One region of the Streptomyces sp. NPDC032940 genome, then DNA from elsewhere that is predicted to be linked to it. Evidence: riboswitches for the same ligand, from Rfam matches in the RefSeq annotation. Region 1 holds a riboswitch; each other region holds the start of a gene.

The links. Region 1 has a riboswitch for thiamine pyrophosphate ahead of thiC (phosphomethylpyrimidine synthase ThiC). Riboswitches for the same ligand answer to the same signal wherever they lie in the genome.
Region 2: linked by a shared signal. The riboswitch ahead of thiO (glycine oxidase ThiO) and the one ahead of thiC (phosphomethylpyrimidine synthase ThiC) in region 1 are both predicted to bind thiamine pyrophosphate.
Region 3: linked by a shared signal. The riboswitch ahead of AB0E77_RS19935 (thiamine ABC transporter substrate-binding protein) and the one ahead of thiC (phosphomethylpyrimidine synthase ThiC) in region 1 are both predicted to bind thiamine pyrophosphate.

What each region holds. Positions count from the first base shown of each region.
Region 1 is NZ_JBEZVJ010000020.1:89,936-92,194, reverse strand. It holds gene thiC (phosphomethylpyrimidine synthase ThiC) at 1-950, opposite strand, end outside; TPP riboswitch at 943-1,132, opposite strand; gene AB0E77_RS23140 (YibE/F family protein) at 1,204-2,259, shown strand, end outside.
Region 2 is NZ_JBEZVJ010000002.1:321,889-324,147, reverse strand. It holds gene AB0E77_RS04100 (FAD-dependent oxidoreductase) at 1-254, opposite strand, end outside; gene AB0E77_RS04095 (hypothetical protein) at 288-638, opposite strand; TPP riboswitch at 690-801, shown strand; gene thiO (glycine oxidase ThiO) at 799-2,058, shown strand; gene thiS (sulfur carrier protein ThiS) at 2,055-2,255, shown strand; gene AB0E77_RS04080 (thiazole synthase) at 2,259-2,259, shown strand, end outside.
Region 3 is NZ_JBEZVJ010000015.1:124,422-126,680, forward strand. It holds gene AB0E77_RS19935 (thiamine ABC transporter substrate-binding protein) at 33-1,124, opposite strand; TPP riboswitch at 1,204-1,309, opposite strand; gene rlmN (23S rRNA (adenine(2503)-C(2))-methyltransferase RlmN) at 1,346-2,259, opposite strand, start outside.

The DNA of each region.
Region 1 (2,259 bases):
ACGATGCCGGTCTTGCGGTTCGCGGTGAGCGGTACGTGCGCCAGGCGGACGCCCGCGTGGACCGTCATGTAGTCCACGCCCTGCTCGGCCTGTTCGATCACCGTGTCCTTGTAGATCTCCCAGGTCAGCTCCTCGGCCCGGCCGTCGACCTTCTCCAGCGCCTGGTAGAGCGGCACGGTGCCGATGGGCACGGGGGAGTTGCGCAGCACCCACTCGCGGGTGGTGTGGATGTTGCGGCCGGTGGACAGGTCCATGACCGTGTCGGCGCCCCACCGGGTCGCCCAGGTCATCTTCTCGACCTCCTCCTCGATGGAGGACGTCACCGCCGAGTTGCCGATGTTGGCGTTCACCTTCACCAGGAACCGCTTGCCGATGATCATAGGCTCGATCTCCGGGTGATTGACGTTGGCCGGCAGCACGGCCCGCCCGGCGGCGATCTCCTCACGGACCACCTCCGGTGCGACGTTCTCCCGGATGGCCACGTACTCCATCTCAGGCGTGATCTCACCCCGGCGCGCATACGCGAGCTGGGTCACCGCCGTCCCGCTGCGGCCACGGCGCGGCTGACGCGGACGACCGGGGAAGACCGCGTCCAGGTTGCGCAGACCACCGCGGGGCGAGGTGTGCTTGATCCCGTCGTCCTCGGGACGGACGGGACGGCCCGCGTACTCCTCCGTGTCACCGCGGGCGATGACCCAGTTCTCCCGCAGCGGCGGCAGCCCCCTGCGGACGTCGGTTTCGATGAGTGGATCGGTGTACGGGCCGGAGGTGTCGTAGAGCGTGACCGACTGCCCGTTGGTGAGGTGCACCTGACGGACCGGCACCCGCAGGTCGGGGCGAGAGCCCTCGACGTACGCCTTGTGCCAGCCGATGGACTTCCCGGCCTCCGCGGACTCCGCCTCGGCGGAGTGCTGGGTGGAGGCAGGCGTGCGTGCGTCCTTGATGGTCATGAGACCTACTCCCTACGCCGGCATTACCCGGTAACAGGTTCAGCGGTCGACGCAGCGGTATCCGTCTGCCGATGTCTCGTGGGCAACATCACTCGACTTCGGTGACGTTTCCCGTGAAACATCGCTGGGACGGAGGTCAGCGCCCTCTCAGCCCGGTGCTCCGAGCTCCCGCGTGTACAAAGGTGCCCCCACGCTAGCGTCAATTCGGGCGCGGTGAACAGAGGGCCCCCCTCGTTCTTGCGATGATCGGTCGGTGACCACGACCCAGCACCCTTCCTACCCACCGCACGAGCCTCACCGCGGCCCGGGCGCGCACGCAGGCGCCGGGAGTGCGGAGAGCCATGCCTCCGAAGGCCCGTACGGTGCGGCGGACCGACCTGAGCACACCGGTGACGGCGGGCACGGCGGCGGTGGACACGGGCACGGGAACGGGCACGGGCACAGCCACGGACACGGACCCGCGGCGCCCGTCTCACGCCATCTGCGGAAGGTCATCGCAGCGGTCCTCATCCCCTTCGCCGCGGCGGTGGTGGTCGGGCTCGCCGTGCTCTGGCCGGGCGGCGCGCCGGCGCACGAGCGCACCGGTGTCGGTTTCGACCGGCAGACGCAGGAGGCCACGGTCACCAAGGTGGAGAGGCTGAGCTGCAAGTCCGCCAACGCCTCCGGTGTCCCCCCGACCGGTGACACCTCTACCGCGGAGGGCTCCTCCGCGGTGCAGCAGGCGAACGGCGACTGCAAGCGGGCGACGATCCGCGTCGACACCGGCAAGGACAAGGGCCGTACCTTCAACGAGATCGTGCAGCCGGACCAGACGCGTCAGCTGCACGAGGGCCAGAAGGTGATCGTCGCCTACGAGCCCTCCGCGCCGAAGGACCTGCAGTACTCGGTGACCGACGTCGACCGCGGGTTCCCGTTGGCCCTGCTCGCCGGCATCTTCGCGGTCGCCGTCGTGGTCGTCGGCCGGCTGCGGGGTCTGATGGCCCTGATCTCGCTGGCCATCAGCTTTTTGCTGCTGAACTTCTTCATCCTGCCCGCCATCCTGCAGGGCTCGAACCCGCTGCTCGTGGCGGTGATCGGGTCCAGCGCCATCATGCTGATCGCCCTGTACCTGTGCCACGGGCTGTCGGCGCGGACCTCCGTGGCCGTGCTGGGAACCCTGGTCTCGCTGCTGCTGATCGGTGTCCTGGGGTCGCTGTTCATCGGCTGGGCCGCGCTCACCGGCAACACCGACGACAACACCGGTCTGATCCACGGTCTGTATCCGTCGATCGACATGAGCGGTCTGCTGCTCGCCGGGGTCATCATCGGT
Region 2 (2,259 bases), on a different contig from region 1:
CCCAGCCGCAGCTCGATGCCGAGCGCCTCGAAGTCGACGTCGAAGGCGGAGCCCTCGGCCGTGCCGAGCAGGACGGCCTTGGACAGCGGGGGCCGGTCGTAGGGCTGATGGGGTTCGGCACCGATCAGGGTCACGGTCCCGGTGAAGCCCTGCTCGCGCAGCGCGACCGCGGTCTGCACGCCCGCCATGCCGGCACCGACGACGACCACCCGGCGCTCCGCGTCCGCTCCCCGCTCCTGCGTCTGCTCGCTCACCTGATCAACCTTAGACACCCGGTGAACGGCCGGTCAGTCCTCGTGCGCGGTGATCTCCTCCACAACGCTCGTCCCGCTGCCCTCGCGCGACTCCCATTCCCAGGTCTCCTCCAGACGCACCCGCCCGTCGGGCAGGCCGACGACCGTCGACACGCAGTGCCCCGACGAGGTGCTGCCGTCGGTCCTGAGCTGTACGTACCGGAAGTCGAGCCGGTCGCCCGCGCGCGTGCCCACCAGCCGGCCGCGGACGACGTCGCCGCCCGCGTACTCGGCCCAGACCGCGCCGTCCTCCTCGTGGTAGGTGAACCGGGTGCGGGTGCCCACCTGCCCGGGAGCCTGGTCGGCGACCGGGGCGAGGACGAGACCGTCGAGCGAACGGGCCATGGTGGAGGCTCCCTTACGAGTTCGGCGCGCTGCGGGCTAGGGTGGCCAACGTAAAGCACTCGCGGGAGCCCGGACGCACCGGGCTGAGAGGGAGGCTGGCGGCCTCCGACCGTACGAACCTGATCCGGGTCATGCCGGCGAAGGGAGGGGCTGGACGCCCATGTCGTCCCCATCGATCGCACCATCCGTGCCACCCCGTACGCAGGACGTCCTCGTCGTGGGCGGCGGGATCATCGGCCTGGTCACGGCCTGGCGCTCCGCGCAGCGCGGGCTCGCCACGGCCCTCGTGGACCCCGAGCCGGGCGGTGGCGCCGCCCAGGTCGCGGCCGGGATGCTGGCCGCCGTCACGGAACTGCACTACGGCGAGCAGACGCTGCTCGCGCTGAACCTCGCCTCGGCCCACCGCTATCCGGAGTTCGCCGCCGAGCTGACCGACCTCACGGGCCACGACCTCGGCTACCGCCGCTGCGGCACCCTGGCCGTCGCACTGGACGCCGACGACCGTGCCCACCTGCGGGAACTGCACGCGCTTCAGGAGCGCTCGGGTCTGGAGTCCGAGTGGCTGTCGGGGCGCGAGTGCCGGCGCCTGGAGCCGATGCTCGCGCCGGGCGTGCGCGGCGGCCTGCGGGTGGACGGCGACCACCAGATCGACCCCCGGCGCCTGGCCGGCGCGCTCGTGGCCGCCTGCGAGCGGGCGGGCGTGGTCTTCCACCGGATGTGGGCCGACCGGCTCACGGTCGCCGGGGACCGGGCGACCGGCGTCGTCACCGCCGACGGCACGGTGCTGACGGCCGGGCAGGTGGTGCTGGCCGGGGGCAGTCTGAGCGGGCGCCTCGCGGGCGTGCCCGAGGCCGTGCTGCCGCCGGTGCGGCCGGTCAAGGGGCAGGTGCTGCGGCTGACCATGCCGCGCGCGCACGGGCCGCTGCTGGGCCGGACGGTACGTGCCGTGGTCCGCGGCAACCCCCTCTACCTGGTGCCCCGGGAGAGCGGCGAGCTGGTCGTCGGCGCCACCAGCGAGGAGCTGGGCTGGGACACGACGGTGACCGCGGGCGGCGTCTACGAGCTGCTGCGCGACGCCCACGAGCTGGTGCCGGGCATCACCGAGCTGCCCCTCACGGAGACCCGTGCGGGCCTGCGCCCCGGCTCCCCGGACAACGCCCCGCTGCTCGGCCCGACCGGCCTCGACGGACTGCTGCTGGCCACCGGCCACTACCGCAACGGGGTGCTGCTGACCCCGGTCACCGGCGACGTCATGGCGCACGTCCTGACCACCGGGGAGCTCCCGGAGGAGGGCCGCCCCTTCACTCCCCGGCGCTTCGCCGCCGGCGCGGCGCGCGCGGAGCGGGCCGGCACGGAGCGGGCCGTCCGCACCGAGCAGACCCGCACGGAGCAGACCGCTTTCACGGAGCAGACCGTATGAACATCTCCGTCAACGGGGAGCCGCGCGAGGTGGCTCCCGGCACGTCCCTGGACGCCCTGGTGGGCACGCTCACCGCGGCACCGTCCGGAGTGGCCGCCGCCCTCAACGAGACCGTCGTCCCGCGCGCGCAGTGGTCCGCCACCGCCCTGTCCGACGGCGACCGCGTCGAAGTCCTCACCGCCGTCCAAGGAGGCTGACCCA
Region 3 (2,259 bases), on a different contig from region 1:
GACGGCGGGGCGGGCGGCCTTGGCCGGTCCGGTCACTTCAGGAGGAGTGAGGTCCACGACTTGACCCACTGGTCACGGTTGTCGGCGATCTTCTCGGGGTCCAGGGTCTGCGGGTTCTCGGCCTGCGGCCCGTACTTCACGAACTCCGGCGGCACCTGGGCGGCTTCGCGCACCGGGTACACGAACATGTTCAGCGGCATGTCGTCCTGGAACTTCTTGCTGACCAGGAAGTCCAGCAGCGCCTTTCCGCCCTCGGTGTTCTTCGCGTTGCTCAGCAGGCCCGCGTACTCGACCTGACGGAAGCAGGTGCCGGTGGCGACGCCGGTCGGCGCGGTGTCCGGCTTCGGATCGGCGTAGATCACCTCGGCGGGCGGCGAGGACGCGTAGGAGACCACGAGGGGACGGTCGCCCTTGGCCTTCTTGCCGCCGGCCGAGCCGGAGAACTCCTCGTTGTACGCCTGCTCCCAGCCGTCGACGACCTTGACGCCGTTGGCCTTCAGCTTCTTCCAGTACCCCTCCCAGCCCCCGTCCCCGTACTTGGCGGCGGTGCCCAGCAGGAAGCCGAGGCCGGGCGAGGAGCTGCCGGCGTCCTCGGTGACGAGGAGGTTCTTGTACTCCGGCTTGATCAGGTCGTCGAAGGAGTCGGGCGGGGTCAGCTTGTGCTCGCTGAAGTACGCCTTGTCGTAGTTGACGCAGATGTCACCGGTGTCGATGGGGGTGACGCGGTGCTTGTCCTGGTCGACCCGGTACTCGGGCAGGATCATGTCGGAGCCCTTGGGCTCGTACGGCTGGAACAGGCCGTTGTCCAGCGCCCGCGACAGGAGGGTGTTGTCGACGCCGAAGAAGACGTCGCCCTGTGGGTTGTCCTTGGTGAGGATGGCCTTGTTGACGGCCTGCCCGGCGTCGCCGTCCTCGAGGACCTTGACCCGGTAGCCGGAGCTCTTCTCGAACTCGGCGATGACGCTCTTGGACGCGGCCCACGAGTCATGGCTGACGAGGGTCACGGTCCTGGCACCGGCGGACCCCTGGTCGTCGCCGTCGGACGACGACGATCCACAGGCGGCCAGGCCGCCGACGAGACCGAGCCCGACCGCCAGGACGCCGGCCTTCTTGGTGATGCTCACGGAATTCCTCCTGGGTTACCAGGAGAAGACGCGGCCCCGCCCGGACCCCTTGGCGAGGGACCCGGGCAGGGCGCAACAGCTCGAGTGATGACCGATCTCCCTACCCAGAATGACCTGGGCCAGGTTCGGAGGGTCTGCGGCCGGTGCCGCACTCTCAGCGCTGTGGCGCTCCCCTGTCGGAATATGAAGATGTCTGAAAACGCGGGTGTACGCCGGTCAGACTACCGCTCGCCGGCGGCGAGCTGACCACACGCCCCGTCGATCTCCTGGCCACGGGTGTCCCGGACGGTCACCGGCACACCGTGCGCCTCGATCGCCGCGACGAACGCCTTCTCGTCCTCGGGCCGTGAGGCGGTCCACTTCGAGCCCGGCGTCGGGTTGAGCGGGATGAGGTTGACGTGCACCGGCTTGCCCTTGAGCAGCCGTCCGAGCCGGTCGCCGCGCCACGCCTGGTCGTTGATGTCCCGGATCAGCGCGTACTCGATGGACAGCCGGCGCCCGGACTTCGCCGCGTACTCGAACCCGGCGTCCAGCACCTCACGCACCTTCCAGCGCGTGTTGACGGGGACGAGGGTGTCGCGCAGCTCGTCGTCGGGGGCGTGCAGGGAGATGGCGAGCCGGCACTTGAAGCCCTCGTCGGCGAACCGGTGGATCGCGGGGACGAGACCGACCGTGGAGACGGTGATCCCGCGCTGGGAGAGCCCCAGCCCGTCGGGCTCGGGGTCGGTGAGCCGACGGATGGCCCCCACGACCCGGTTGTAGTTGGCGAGCGGCTCGCCCATCCCCATGAAGACGATGTTGCTCAGCCGCGCCGGTCCGCCCGGCACCTCGCCGTCCCTGAGCGACCGCATGCCGTCCACGATCTGGTGCACGATCTCGGCGGTGGACAGATTCCGGTCGAGCCCGGCCTGCCCGGTCGCGCAGAACGGACAGTTCATGCCGCAGCCGGCCTGGGAGCTGATGCACATGGTCACCCGGTCCGGGTAGCGCATCAGCACGGACTCGACGAGCGTGCCGTCGAAGAGCTTCCACAGCGTCTTGCGGGTGGTGCCCTGGTCGGTCGACAGATGCCGGACGACCGACATCAGCTCCGGCAGCAGCGCTTCCCGCAGCCCTTCGCGCGAACCGGCGGGGA